Regions from separate parts of the Ligilactobacillus sp. 110_WCHN genome, predicted to be linked through region 2. Evidence: predicted binding sites of a transcription regulator. Region 2 holds the regulator's gene; the other holds the start of a gene.
What was found. Region 2 encodes LexA, which represses DNA repair genes until DNA is damaged. Its sites were predicted from a motif close to CNAACANNTGTTNG; they were not measured.

Region 1: the regulator LexA is predicted to act here: its motif matches at 3,186-3,199, upstream of uvrB (excinuclease ABC subunit UvrB).

The regions. Positions count from the first base shown of each region.
Region 1 is NZ_JAULLI010000004.1:25,835-33,092, reverse strand. Features, by position in the region: gene hprK (HPr(Ser) kinase/phosphatase) at 1-454, shown strand, start outside; gene lgt (prolipoprotein diacylglyceryl transferase) at 460-1,302, shown strand; gene Q3C15_RS02285 (phospho-sugar mutase) at 1,377-3,104, shown strand; gene uvrB (excinuclease ABC subunit UvrB) at 3,247-5,250, shown strand; gene uvrA (excinuclease ABC subunit UvrA) at 5,266-7,258, shown strand, end outside.
Region 2 is NZ_JAULLI010000008.1:43,015-50,272, forward strand. Features, by position in the region: gene xseA (exodeoxyribonuclease VII large subunit) at 1-1,053, shown strand, start outside; gene Q3C15_RS04115 (exodeoxyribonuclease VII small subunit) at 1,050-1,286, shown strand; gene Q3C15_RS04120 (polyprenyl synthetase family protein) at 1,276-2,175, shown strand; gene Q3C15_RS04125 (TlyA family RNA methyltransferase) at 2,172-2,990, shown strand; gene recN (DNA repair protein RecN) at 3,010-4,698, shown strand; gene lexA (transcriptional repressor LexA) at 4,865-5,494, opposite strand; gene Q3C15_RS04140 (DUF896 domain-containing protein) at 5,640-5,927, shown strand; gene Q3C15_RS04145 (YneF family protein) at 6,010-6,252, shown strand; gene Q3C15_RS04150 (1-acyl-sn-glycerol-3-phosphate acyltransferase) at 6,401-7,060, opposite strand; gene Q3C15_RS04155 (tRNA1(Val) (adenine(37)-N6)-methyltransferase) at 7,150-7,258, shown strand, end outside.

The DNA.
Region 1 (7,258 bases), on a different contig from region 2:
AACGGCCCTTGACTTGATCAAACGCGGTCACCGGTTGATTGCCGATGATCGGGTTGAAGTTTATAAGAAGGATGAATTTACGGTTTACGGTGAACCGCCGAAAATCTTGGCCCACTTACTTGAGATTCGTGGGGTTGGGATCATCGACGTCATGAATTTATATGGTGCAGGAGCTGTTCGGACGCATGCCCATATTTCACTGATCGTTCACCTTGAAAATTGGAGTAAGGATAAACAATTCGATCGTTTAGGCAGCGGCGAAGAAGAACAAGAGTTGCTCGGAATCAAGATTCCAAAGATCACGATTCCAGTTAAAGTTGGACGGAACATGGCCATTATTGTTGAAGCAGCGGCAATGAATTACCGGGCAAAGACAATGGGTTACGATGCAACGAAGACTTTTGATGAAAACTTAAATAACTTAATTAAGGAAAATTCAACTCAGAATAAATAAGAGAGATGAAAATTTTGAATATTGCAGCAACAGCGATTATTAATCGAATTGCATTTACAATTGGACCGATCATGGTTCACTGGTATGGAATTATTATCGCAACCGGCGTTTTACTTGCGGTTATTTTATCAGTTCGGGAAGGAAATCGCCGGGGACTTGATGAAGAAAACATTTATGATTATTTGATTATTGGGTTACCGATTTCAATTATTTGTGCCCGAATCTATTACGTTGTTTTTCAATGGCAATACTATTCAGCGAACCCCGAAATGATTTACCGGATTTGGGATGGCGGAATTGCGATTTATGGCGGATTGATCGGCGCGGCAATTACGTTGATCATCTTTTGCAAGCACCGGGGAATCTCAGCATGGGAGTTCTTAGACATTGTTGCGCCAACCGTAATCATGGCTCAAGGAATTGGTCGGTGGGGCAACTTTGTTAATCAAGAAGCTCATGGGGTTGCGACGTCGCTTGCGTTTTTGCAAAATACATTGCACTTACCGCATTTTATTGTTCAGCAAATGTGCATTAACGGAACATATTACCAACCGACATTCTTATATGAATCTGTATGGGATATTGCTGGATTTATTTTATTGATGGCATTGCGTCATCGGAAACAGCTGTTTAAACGCGGCGAAGTCTTTTTAACGTACGTGATGTGGTACTCATTCGGCCGGTTCTTTATTGAAGGAATGCGGACTGATAGTTTGATGCTTGGGCCGCTTCGGGTTTCACAATGGCTATCATTTATTTTCTTCTTTAGTGCATTGGCGATCTGGATCGTGCGGCGGCGGAAAGCTGATCAGCCATGGTATTTAGACCAAGATGCAATTAAAAGATAAAATTTAATCAAAAATAGTTACGATAAAAACGCTTTTATAGTAAAATTAAAGTGATATTTAGAAAGGTGATATTAATGAGTTGGGAAGAAAACTATCAAACATGGAAAGATAATCCTGAATTAGCAGCTGATTTAAAGGCTGAATTAGATCAATTAGCAGATAATCAAGAAGCATTAGAAGATGCGTTTTACGAACCTCTTTCATTTGGAACTGCTGGAATGCGGGGCGTTTTAGGGGTTGGAATCAACCGGATGAACATTTATACGGTTCGGCAAGCAACTGAAGGCCTTGCAACCTTCATGGACACCCTTGATGATGAAACTAAGCAACGCGGGGTTGCAATCAGTTATGATTCACGGCACCATTCACAAGAATTTGCGTTTGATGCTGCCCGGGTTTTAGGGGCTCATGGAATTCCAACATTTGTTTTTGAAAGTTTACGTCCAACTCCAGAACTTTCATTTACAGTTCGTCATTTACATACATATGCTGGAATTATGATCACTGCAAGTCATAATCCAAAGCAATACAATGGATACAAGATCTACGGTGAAGACGGGGCTCAAATGCCGCCGAAGGAATCAGATATGATCACCAAGTATATCCGTCAAGTCAAGGATATCTTTGGCGTTAAGGTTGCTGATAAGGATGCCTTGATCGAAGACGGCACCCTTAAGATCATCGGTGACGAAGTTGATAAGGCATACTTAGAAGAAGTTAACCAAGTAACGATCAACCATGAATTAGTTGCTGAAGAAGGCAAAACAATGAAGTTGATCTTTACACCACTTCACGGAACAGGAGCAATGTTAGGGGAAAAGGCTTTGAAACAAGCTGGTTTTGAAAACTTTACGATGGTTCCTCAACAAGCTGAACCAGATCCAGAATTTTCAACCGTTAAGAAGCCGAACCCTGAAGATCCAGCTGCCTTTGATTTGGCAATTGAACTTGGTAAAAAAGAAGGCGCTGACTTATTAATTGGGGTTGATCCAGATGCTGACCGTTTAGGAGCTGCTGTTCGTCAACCAGACGGGGAATACAAGTTATTGACCGGAAATCAAATTGCAGCCATTCTCTTAAACTACATTTTGACTGCGCGGAAAGATGCCGGCACATTGCCAGCCAATGCGGTAGCTGTAAAATCAATCGTCTCAAGTGAATTTGCAACGAAAGTCGCTGCCAACTTCAACGTTAAGATGATCAACGTTTTGACTGGATTCAAGTTTATTGCTGAACAAATCAAGAACTTTGAAGCTGACGGTTCACACACATTTATGTTTGGGTTCGAAGAAAGTTACGGTTACTTGATTCGGCCATTCGTGCGTGATAAAGATGCCATCCAATCATTGGTAATGCTTGCTGAAGTTGCTGCCTTCTACAAGAAGCAAGGCATGAACCTTTATGATGGTTTGCAAGAACTCTTTAAGAAGTATGGTTACTTCGCTGAAAAGACAATTGCATTGACCTTTGATGGGGTTGAAGGCGCTAAGGAAATTGAAGACTTAATGACGAAGTTCCGTGAAGAATCACCAAAGGAATTTGCTGGTTACAAGGTCGTTGCCTTAGAAGACTTTGAAAAGTCAACGAAGACGAATGCTGACGGAACGGTTGAAGAAATCAAGATTCCAAAGTCAAACGTATTGAAGTACTTGCTTGAAGATGGAACATGGATCGCTGTTCGGCCTTCAGGAACGGAACCGAAGATCAAGTTCTACATTGGAACGCAAGCTGATTCACAAGATGAAGCGTTTGCTAAACGGCAACAATTTGAAGATACAGTGATGGCATTTGTTAAAGGCTAATCGAATCAATTGAATAGAAAAGCATTTAAGGCTGGGGGATTTCCAGCCTTTTTGCTTGCCGAAATTAAGTTTTTGAAAATGCGAAAATATGTTCGTTATGATAAAATATTGATAACAATCTGATTGAGAAAGGAGAATGAAAATGATCGAACGACAAGCAGATCGAAAATTTGATTTGGTTGCCCCATATAAACCAACTGGCGACCAACCGCAAGCAATCCAAGAACTTACAGAAGGATTGAAAAAGGGTGAAAAATCTCAAATTTTGCTTGGAGCGACTGGAACAGGGAAAACATTTACGATTGCGAATGTAATTAAAAATAATAACAAGCCAACGTTGGTTCTTGCTCACAATAAAACATTAGCGGGACAGCTTTACGGCGAGTTAAAAGAGTTTTTCCCGCATAATGCGGTTGAATACTTTGTTAGTTATTATGATTTTTATCAACCAGAAGCATATGTACCCTCTAGTGACACGTATATTGAAAAGGATTCAAGCATTAATGACGAAATTGATAAATTGCGGCACTCGGCAACAAGTGCTTTGTTGGAACGTAACGACGTGATCGTTGTTGCATCAGTCTCATCGATTTTTGGATTAGGGAGCCCGTTTGAATATCAAAAGCACACGATTTCACTTCGAGTTGGCCAAGAAATCGAACGTGACAAGTTATTACAATCGTTGGTTGATATTCAATACGAACGCAATGATATTGACTTCCAACGGGGTCGGTTCCGTGTTCATGGTGATGTCGTTGAAATTTTTCCCGCTTCACATGATGAGCGGGCACTGCGGGTTGAATTTTTCGGGGATGAAATTGACCGAATTCGGGAAATCGATCCGTTGACTGGTGAAGTTTTTGGTGACCGGAATCACGTTGCAATTTTCCCAGCAACCCACTTCATGACGAATGATGACCAGCTTGAACGAGCAATTGACGGGATTCAGCATGAACTTGACGACCGGTTAAAGGAATTGCATTCTCAAGGAAAATTGCTTGAAGAAGAACGGTTAAAGCAACGGACAACGTATGACATTGAAATGCTAAAGGAAATGGGTTATACGTCAGGAATTGAAAATTATTCCCGGCATATGGATGGGCGTAAACCAGGTGAACCGCCATATACGTTGTTGGATTTCTTCCCGAAAGACTTTCTGATCGTCGTTGATGAATCACACGTTACAATGCCGCAGGTTCGGGGAATGTATCATGCGGATATTTCGCGGAAACAAATGCTGATCGATTATGGTTTTCGGCTTCCAAGTGCGCTTGACAACCGTCCGCTAAAGCTTGAAGAATTTGAAAAGCATGTTCATCAAATCATTTACATGTCAGCGACTCCGGGACCGTATGAAAAGGAACAAACCGATCACGTCGTTGAACAGATCATTCGGCCAACCGGGTTGCTTGATCCTGAAATCGAAGTCCGCCCAGTCATGGGCCAAATGGATGATCTTGTTGGCGAAATTAATAAACGGGTCGAACGAAACGAACGGGTCTTTGTGACGACGTTGACGAAAAAGATGGCGGAGGATCTCACGGATTATTTCAAGGAACTTGGAATTAAGGTTAAATACCTGCACTCCGACATTAAAACGCTTGAACGGACGAAAATTATTCGTGACTTGCGGCTTGGAAAGTTTGATGTGCTTGTCGGGATCAATCTTTTGCGGGAAGGAATCGATGTGCCGGAAGTGTCATTGGTTGCGATTTTGGACGCGGATAAGGAAGGCTTTTTGCGCAATGAACGGTCATTGATCCAAACGATCGGACGGGCTGCCCGGAATGTTAACGGGCATGTAATTATGTATGCCGATGAAATTACGGATTCAATGCAGGCGGCAATCGATGAAACGAAACGGCGGCGCCACATCCAAGAAGAATATAACCGGAAGCACCACATTACACCGAAAACGATCAAAAAAGATATTCGGGATCAGATCTCAGTGCTTGATAATCCAGATAAGGAAACTGAAGATTTGGCAAGTGACGAAGTTGAATTCAGCAAGATGACTAAAGCAGAACAAAAGGAAATGATCGACCGGCTGAAGACTCAAATGAAGCAAGCGGCCAAAGACTTGAAATTTGAAGAAGCAGCTTCGCTTCGGGATACGATTCTCGAATTAGAAGCTGAAATTGGGTAAGAAGGAGGAATTGACGTGGCAAAGGATCAAATTGAAATTCATGGCGCACGCGCGCATAATTTGAAAAACATTGATGTGACAATTCCCAAAAATAAACTAGTTGTTATTACTGGTTTATCTGGCTCCGGAAAGAGTTCGCTGGCATTTGATACGTTGTATGCTGAAGGTCAACGACGGTATGTTGAAAGCTTATCATCATACGCACGGCAATTTTTAGGTCAGATGGAGAAACCGGATGTCGATTCGATTGATGGACTGTCACCGGCAATTTCAATTAACCAGAAAACAACGTCGAAAAATCCACGGTCAACGGTTGGAACGGTTACTGAGATTACTGACTACCTGCGGCTTTTGTGGGCGCGGGTTGGAACACCGATTTGCCCGAATGACGGTCATCAAATTACCAGTCAATCACCACAACAAATCGTTGATCAAATTTTGGCTCTCCCTGAACGGTCAAAGATTCAAATTTTGGCGCCAGTCGTCCAGGATAAAAAGGGCCAGCATAAGGAAGTTTTGAAAAAAATTCAACGGGCTGGTTTTGTGCGGGTCATTATTGATGGCGAAATGCATGAAATCGGTGATGAAATTGAACTTGATAAAAATAAAAAGCATTCGATTTCAGTTGTTGTTGACCGGATCATTGTCAAGGACGGAATCCGGTCACGGCTTTTTGATTCGGTTGAAGCGGCGTTAAAACTCACGGATGGTTATGTTGCCGTTGATGTGATTGGCGACCAGGTATTACAATTTTCCGAAAAGTTGGCATGTCCGTATTGTGGCTTTTCAATTAAGGAACTTGAACCGCGACTATTTTCATTTAATGCGCCGTTTGGAGCTTGTCCAGAATGTGACGGCCTTGGTGAAAAAATTGAAGTTGATCCTGATTTAGTTGTTCCGGACAAAAGCAAAACCCTTGAAGAAGGGGCGATTGCACCGTGGGCTCCGGATAGTTCAAAGTATTATTACTCATTGCTTAGCCAATTTTGTAAAGCAAAGAAAATTAAGATGGATAAACCATTCAGCAAGTTGACGGCCAAGCAGAAGGAGACATTATTGTATGGTGCCGGAACGAAACAGTTCCACTTTCACTTTGAAAATGACTTTGGCAGCAAACGCGATGTTGATATGACGTTTGAAGGGGTCATTCCGAACATTGAACGCCGGTACCGGGATACAAATAGCATGTTTAACCGCAATATTTTGCGCCGTTACATGACTAGTCAAGAATGTAAGGCATGTCACGGCTATCGGCTGAATCCGCAAGCATTGGCAGTTAAAATCGATGGAATGCATATTGGCGAGGTTTCAGATCTGCCGGTTGATCAGGCCCTTGAATTTTTTGATAAGCAAAAGTTCAGTGAACAAAAGGAAATGATTGCCCGGCCAATTTTGAAAGAGTTGCATGACCGCTTAACATTTTTGAAAAATGTCGGATTAGACTACTTGACTCTTAGCCGGTCAGCTCGAACCCTTTCCGGAGGTGAAGCGCAGCGGATCCGGTTGGCAACTCAGATCGGATCAAACTTGTCAGGAGTCATCTATGTGCTTGATGAACCATCCATCGGACTGCATCAGCGGGACAATGATCGGTTGATCGCGTCGTTAAAATCGATGCGTGATCTCGGTAATACGCTGATCGTTGTTGAACACGATGAAGATACAATGCGGGCGGCCGATTACTTAATTGATATTGGTCCTGGTGCAGGTGCAAACGGCGGTCAGGTAATGGCTGCCGGAACGCCGCAAGAGGTAATGAAGGTCAAAAATTCATTGACCGGCCAATATTTATCAGGGAAGAAATATATTCCCGTTCCTGAAACCCGGCGTGAAGGAAATGGAAAATCAATTAAGTTATACGGGGCTGCGGAAAATAATTTGAAGAACATTGACGTCGAATTTCCGCTGGGAAAGTTTATCGCTGTAACCGGCGTTTCTGGCTCAGGAAAATCAACATTAGTCAATCAAATTTTTGAACGGGTCTTGGCTCAAAAAATCAGTCATAATT
Region 2 (7,258 bases):
GAAACGATGCAGCCGGATGGTGTCGGGGCCTTGTATCAAGCTTATGAACAGTTAAAAGCGAAGTTGGCTCAAGAAGGAGTTTTCAGTCGGCCGAAACGTCCGCTTGTTAAATTTCCAAAGCGAATTGCAGTCATTACAAGTCCGTCCGGGGCAGTTATTCGGGACATTATTACGACAACGCGCCGCCGTTATCCAATCGTTCAACTTGTTTTGTTCCCAGCCGAAGTTCAAGGCGAATATGCGAAGGATTCACTGGTTGGACGGCTAAAAGAAGTTAATGCCCGCGGAGACTTTGATACGATCATTATTGGACGCGGGGGCGGTTCGATTGAAGATTTATGGCCGTTCAACGAAGAAGCGGTTGCCCGTGCAATTGCAGATAGCAAAATTCCGGTAATTTCATCTGTCGGTCATGAAACGGATACGACCCTGTCGGATTTAGCAGCTGATGTGCGCGCAGCAACGCCGACAGCCGCCGCCGAGTTGGCAACTCCGGTTTTAGCTGATGAGATCTTGAAACTGAAAGATTATCAAATCCGTCTTGCCCAGGCAATGAAACGGATAATTCAGCTTAAACAGCAACGGCTCTTAAAGTTGGAAAAATCATATATTTTTCGGCAGCCTGAACGGTTATATGATGGGTTTATCCAAAAAATTGACCTGCTTGAAACCCGTCTTTTAGGGAATGTTCAACAAAAATTACAAACTGAACATCAACGGCTTTTAGTTTTAAATGGGAAATTACAAAAGTGTAGTCCGCAGCAGTTGATTCAGGAGCGGCAGCATCGGGTGGCTAATTTAGAAGAACATTTGATTGAACGCACGAAAAACTTAGTGACGGCGAAAGAACAACAGTATCTGCGCGCGAACCATGCCTTGGCGCTGTTGAATCCCCTCAACGTTATGGGACGAGGATTTTCGTACGTAACGGATTCGAATGACCAGGTGATCAAGTCGGTTGATTCTTTGACCGTCCACGATCAGCTGAGTCTTCATTTGAAAGACGGGATAGCACAAGTTGAAGTTCAGGAAGTTAGAAAGGATCAATCATGAGTACAGCAAAACCAACATTTGAAGAACAGTTAAATCAACTCGAACAAATCGTAAATCACCTGGAACAGGGTGACGTTCCATTGGAAGAGGCGCTTGATCAATTCCAAGCGGGAATGAAGTTAAGCAAACATCTCCAGGATACGTTGGAAAATGCGGAAAAGACATTGACCCATGTTGTTGATGATCAAGGAAACGAAAAGTTATTTAAAAAAGGAAATTCAGATGAAGAATAATCAAGTTGAAGAGTTTAAACAGGCAACGATTGCAAAAATTGATCAGTGCCTTGATGAATACCTTGTCGGGTTAGAAAGTTACTCGGTTTTAAAGGAAGCAATGCGCTACTCAGTTGATGCGGGTGGCAAACGGTTGCGGCCGCTTTTGATTTTGGCAATTTGTCAAACATTTAAGGGAACGTATTCTGATTTGGACCTGCAAGCCGCATCAAGTTTGGAATTAATTCACACGTATTCGCTGATTCATGATGACTTGCCGGAAATGGATAATGATGATTTGCGGCGTGGGAAACCAACGAACCATAAGGTTTATGGGCAAGCAATGGCGGTATTAGCTGGCGACGGGTTGCTGACGACTGCTTTTGAGTGGTTAAGCCGGTTAGAGCTTGACCCAGCAATTCAGATTAAATTAGTCCATGCATTAAGCAAGGCAGCGGGTCCTGAAGGCATGGTCAATGGGCAAGTTGGCGACATTCAAGGTGAACAGCATCAATTAACGTTGGCCAAGCTTCAACGTGTTCATCGCGGGAAAACCGGCGCTTTGATTCAATATGCCTGTTATGCGGGTGGATTACTGAGTAACGTTTCTGCGAACCAGCAGGATGCATTAAAGCAATTTGGAATTCAGTTTGGATTGGCGTTTCAAATTTATGATGATATCCTCGATGTTGTGGGAACAGAGGCTGAACTAGGAAAGAAAGTTCATAAAGATCAAGCTGAAAATAAGAATACCTATCCGGGATTGTTGGGGCTTGAAGGAGCCCAGAAAGAATTACGCCATTCAATTCAATTGATGCGTGAAAGTCTTGCGGTGCTTCAACGGGATGGAATTGATATTTCATTACTAGCTGATTTTTTAAATTATTTTAAGATAAAGGATAAAGCATGAAAAAAGAACGAATTGATGTATTACTTGTAAAACAGGGACTTTTTGACAGCCGCGAACAGGCGAAGCGCGCCGTTATGGCGGGTGAAATTTTAGGTGAAAATGAAGAACGGCTTGATAAACCGGGAATGAAAATTGATCCGGAGGCTAAACTGCATTTTAAAGGGACCAAAATGCCGTATGTCAGCCGGGGCGGACTGAAACTTGAAAAAGCACTTAAAGTTTTTAAATTATCTGTGCGCAACAAGATTGTCCTCGATATTGGTTCTTCAACCGGCGGCTTTACGGATGTTGCGCTTCAAAAAGGAGCAAAACAAGTTTATGCACTTGATGTCGGAACGAACCAACTTGTATGGAAATTAAGACAGGATCCGCGGGTCGTTGTTATGGAAAATACCAATTTTCGGTACAGCAAACCAGAAGACTTTACGGAGGGACAGCCGGAATTTGCAACCACGGACGTTTCTTTCATTTCATTAAAGTTGATTTTGCCGCCGCTTCATCCAATTTTGAAGGAAAATGGCGATTTGGTAGCGTTGATCAAGCCGCAATTTGAGGCCGGCCGGGAAAAAGTCGGCAAGCATGGAATCATTCATGATCCAAAAGTTCATGAAGAAGTCATCAACATGATCATTAACTTTGCGGTTGAAAACCAATACGATGTTTGCGACTTGGACTTTTCACCAATTACGGGTGGTCATGGGAATATTGAGTTCTTGATTCATTTAAGGGCCGTGGACCGGGAAGGCCAAATTGCACCTGAAATTGATCCGCATCGAGTCGTTCAACAGGCCCATGCAACGTTACAAAACCAATAATCAAAGGAAGGGGATTAATATGCTTCAAGAACTAAGAATTAAAGACTTTGCGATCATTGAAGAAGCAGATATTGATTTCCAAGCTGGAATGACGGTTTTAACCGGGGAAACAGGTGCTGGGAAATCGATCATTATCGATGCCTTAGGCCTTTTGGCTGGTGGCCGCGGTTCAGTTGATTTTATTCGCAAGGGGGCTGCGAAGGCCGTTCTTCAAGGCCAATTTGTTTTGCCAGCTTCAGCCCCGGTTTTCCAAATTCTTGACGATTTAGGAATTGATCATGAAGATCAAACGTTGATCCTTCAACGGGATTTGTACCAAGCAGGAAGAAACGTTTGCCGGATTAATGGAGTATTGGTTAACTTAACTTCATTACGGAAAGTTGGCGAGATGCTGATCGATATTCATGGTCAAAATGAGCACCAGTCATTAATGCGTCCAGAAACGCACCTTAGTTTATTGGATGAATATGATCACCATTTACGTGATGAATTGCGGCGTTATCAGGATGCATACCAGCAATACCGTAAATTAAAAACGACGCTTGAAAAACGAGAAGCCAATGAAAAAGAATGGGCTCAACGGCTGGATATTTTGCAATTTCAACTTAATGAAATTGAAAGTGCCCAACTCGTTCCGCATGAAGAAGAAAAGTTGGTTGAAGAAAAGGATCAGCTTGATAATTACCAAACAATTCATGATGCACTTGAAAACTGCTATCAGGCATTGATGGGTGAAAATGTGGATGTGATCGGTCAACTTGGGACGACAATGGATGAACTTGAAAAGATTTCAGATCTTTCAAGCGATTTGAACGGAATTTACGAGAAAGTTTCCGATGCATTTTATAATCTGCAAGATGTTTCGCACGAGATCAATAACCAATTAGATTCAATGGAATGGGATGAAAACCGGCTTGACCAAATTGAACAGCGTTTGGATTTGATTCATCAATTAAAACGAAAATACGGCGACTCCGTTCAACAGGTAATTGATTATGGCCAAAAAATTAAACAGGAATTGGCCGAAATGCAAGACAGTGCAGAAAGCTCAGAAGAACAGGAAAAGGCGGTTAAGGCAGCTTATGATACGGCATATAGGTTGGCACAGACACTTTCAAGTCACCGTCATCAAGCAGCGCATGAGTTGGAAAAGGCAATTCATCACCAATTAAGTGCACTGTATATGGATAAGGCTGTTTTTAAGGTCAAGTTCAGCGGCAGCCAAGAATTAACTTCAACCGGATTAGATGATGTTGAATTTTACATTCAAACTAACCCAGGTGAATCGATGGGACCGCTTGCCAAAATTGCGTCTGGTGGGGAACTTTCACGAATCATGCTGGCATTAAAGACGATTTTCTCGCAACAGCAAGGCGTTACAAGCATTATTTTTGATGAAGTTGATACGGGGGTCAGCGGTCGAGTCGCACAAGCAATTGCCGAAAAGATCTCGCAAATTTCTCGTAATTCGCAGGTCTTGTGTATTTCGCACTTGCCACAGGTGGCAGCGATTGCCGATCACCATTACTTTATTTCAAAGAAGGTCATTGATGGGCGGACCGAAACCAGTGTTCAAAAATTAACTGCTCAGACTCGAATTCGCGAAATCGCGCGCATGTTATCCGGTTCAGAAATCACTGAACTAACGTTAAAACATGCCGATGAATTAATTCAAATGGCGGATCAGATAAAAAATAAAAAGGGCTGACAAAACGTTAAAAACGAGCGTGGTGGAAGCAGAAAAGCGAACGAATCATGCAGCAAAGATTCGGGGAGGTTTTTGAACTTCCACTAGCTGTGCGTCGCAGCCCGTTTGTTTTGGAACCCGGTTATGCGGATATAACAAAAAGGCTGTGATTTACGTCACAGCCTTTTTATTTAATATAATCACGGTATAAACCAATCACTTTTCCTAAAATCTTGACATGATCAAGGATAATTGGGTCCATCGTATCGTTTTCAGGTTGCAAGCGGTAATTATGTGCTTCGCGGAAGAACCGTTTGCAAGTTGCTTCATTTTGGTCGGTCATTGCAATTACAATTTCACCATTATCGGCGGTTGATTGCTTCCGGACAATGACCTTGTCACCGTTAAAAATTCCAGCATTGATCATACTCTCACCGCGAATCGTCAACATAAATAAATCATCGGCGGTATCAAAGTTAGGCGGAAGCGGGAAATAGTCCGTGGTTTCTTCAACTGCTAAGATTGGCTGACCAGCAGTAACCGTTCCAATCATTGGAATTGCGTCAGGCTTTGAATTTGAAACTCCTAATGCTTCCATTCCAGCCGGGGTAACTTCGATTGCCCGCGGTTTGGTTGCATCTTTTACAATAAATCCGCGTTTGGCTAACCGTGCAAGGTGGCCGTGAACCGTTGATGTTGACGAAAGCTCAACGGCTTCACCGATTTCGCGGACGGTTGGCGGATAACCTTTTTCTTGGACCGTTTCATAAATAAAACGGAGAACTCTCATTTGGCGTTCTTCAATCGGCTTACTCATAATAAACTCCTTTATCGATCTTCTTATTGATTTAAATGTTAGCACATCTTTTTGCTAAAAACAAACAAAGGTTCGCCATCATTGAAATTTAAGATTTTCTTTTGTAGAATTAAATTAAACACTTTAAAGAAAGGGGCACTGAGCGATGACGGAAGATAAATCAACGAACGAACAAAATGAACAACGCGGCGGTGCAATTCCTCAAGATTTGATCGATCGAATCAATGAACTTGCTCACAAGAAAAAAGACAAGGGTTTGACTGAGGAAGAACAAGCTGAACAAAAGCGGTTGCGTGAAACTTACCTTTCACTTTTCCGGGAAAACTTCAGAAGTCACATCGAAATGCTTCAGGTTTACGATAAGGATGGAAAAGAAGTTACTCCCGAAAAGGTAAAACGGATTCAACGCGAACGCGGCTTGCGGGATGATTAATTATAATTTGGAATGAAGGCTTTATTTTTTAGCTTTTTTCGCTTAAAATGATAACTATGTTAGTCGTAAGGAGGAAAGGATCTTGTCAACAGGAATTGTAGTTTTACTTGTAATCATTGGTGTGATTGCTGGATTTGCAATTGGTTTTTTTGCTGCAAAGAAGTATCTTGAAAACTACTTGAAGAAGAATCCACCATTCAACGAACAAATGCTTAAAACCATGATGCTTCAAATGGGTCAAAAGCCATCACAACGGAAGATCAACCAAATGATGACTTCAATGAAGGCCAGCTATGCTAAAGAAAATAGCAAGAAGAAAAGATAATTGATTGAATTGCGAAAAAGAGGTTGTGACATTAGTCGCAACCTCTTTGCTATATCCGCATAATCGGGTTCCAAAACAAACGAGCTGAGTAGTGACGCGTAGCTAATTCGAAAACCTCCGAATCTATGCTGGCGCGATTCGCTCGTTTTTACTGTTTTGTCACACCTTCTTTTGATGATTTAGTTTTCTTCGTTGCCGGATCAACGTATACAAAATTCGGGTCGATTTGGTCATCCAGCTTATCAAAGGCTTGTTCCATTTGCGAAATGATTTTTTGCTGGTTTTCGTCATTCAATTTCATTTTCCGGTCAACGACGATCGGGTCGCCAATTGCAACGGTGATTTTTTTCCGGGAAAGCAATGTCTTAAAGGTTAACGGGCCTTGATAAACGGCTGGAACGATCGGAACGTTGGCCATTTTAGCAATCAAGGTCACGCCGCCTTTCATTGCTTGTGAATGCCGGGTTCCGGATGGAAACATGATCAGTGACATGTCTTGATTACGGAGCCATTTAACAGGCGTTTTGATTGCCGATGGTCCCGGATTTTCACGGTCAACCGGAAATGCGTTGGCATGTGTTAAAATAAATTTTAAAATTGGATTTTTAAAGAGTTCTTTTTTTGCCATAAATGCAAACTGCTTTGGGGCAGCAGCAAGGGCAAATAAAAGTGGATCAAACCATGTTCGATGCGGCCCGACAAGGATATAATTGCCTTCAGGAAGCTTTTCTTTATTTAAAACGGTTAGTTTACCGTTAAAGATTCGAACAAGAAATGCAACACCCCGGCGCATAAAATTATAAAACATGGTGTCACTCCTTTCGTTTTTAATCCATTTTAGTATGCAAAAAATTACAACAACTTTCAAGTAAATTTAATAAATTAGTGAGGAAGGTTATGGAAAAAGTCAAGTTATATGAAAATGAACGGGTAGATTCGCTGTTAGCGGAGAATTTGCAAATTATTCAAAGCGCTGATGTTTTCTCGTTTTCGCTTGATGCGGTTT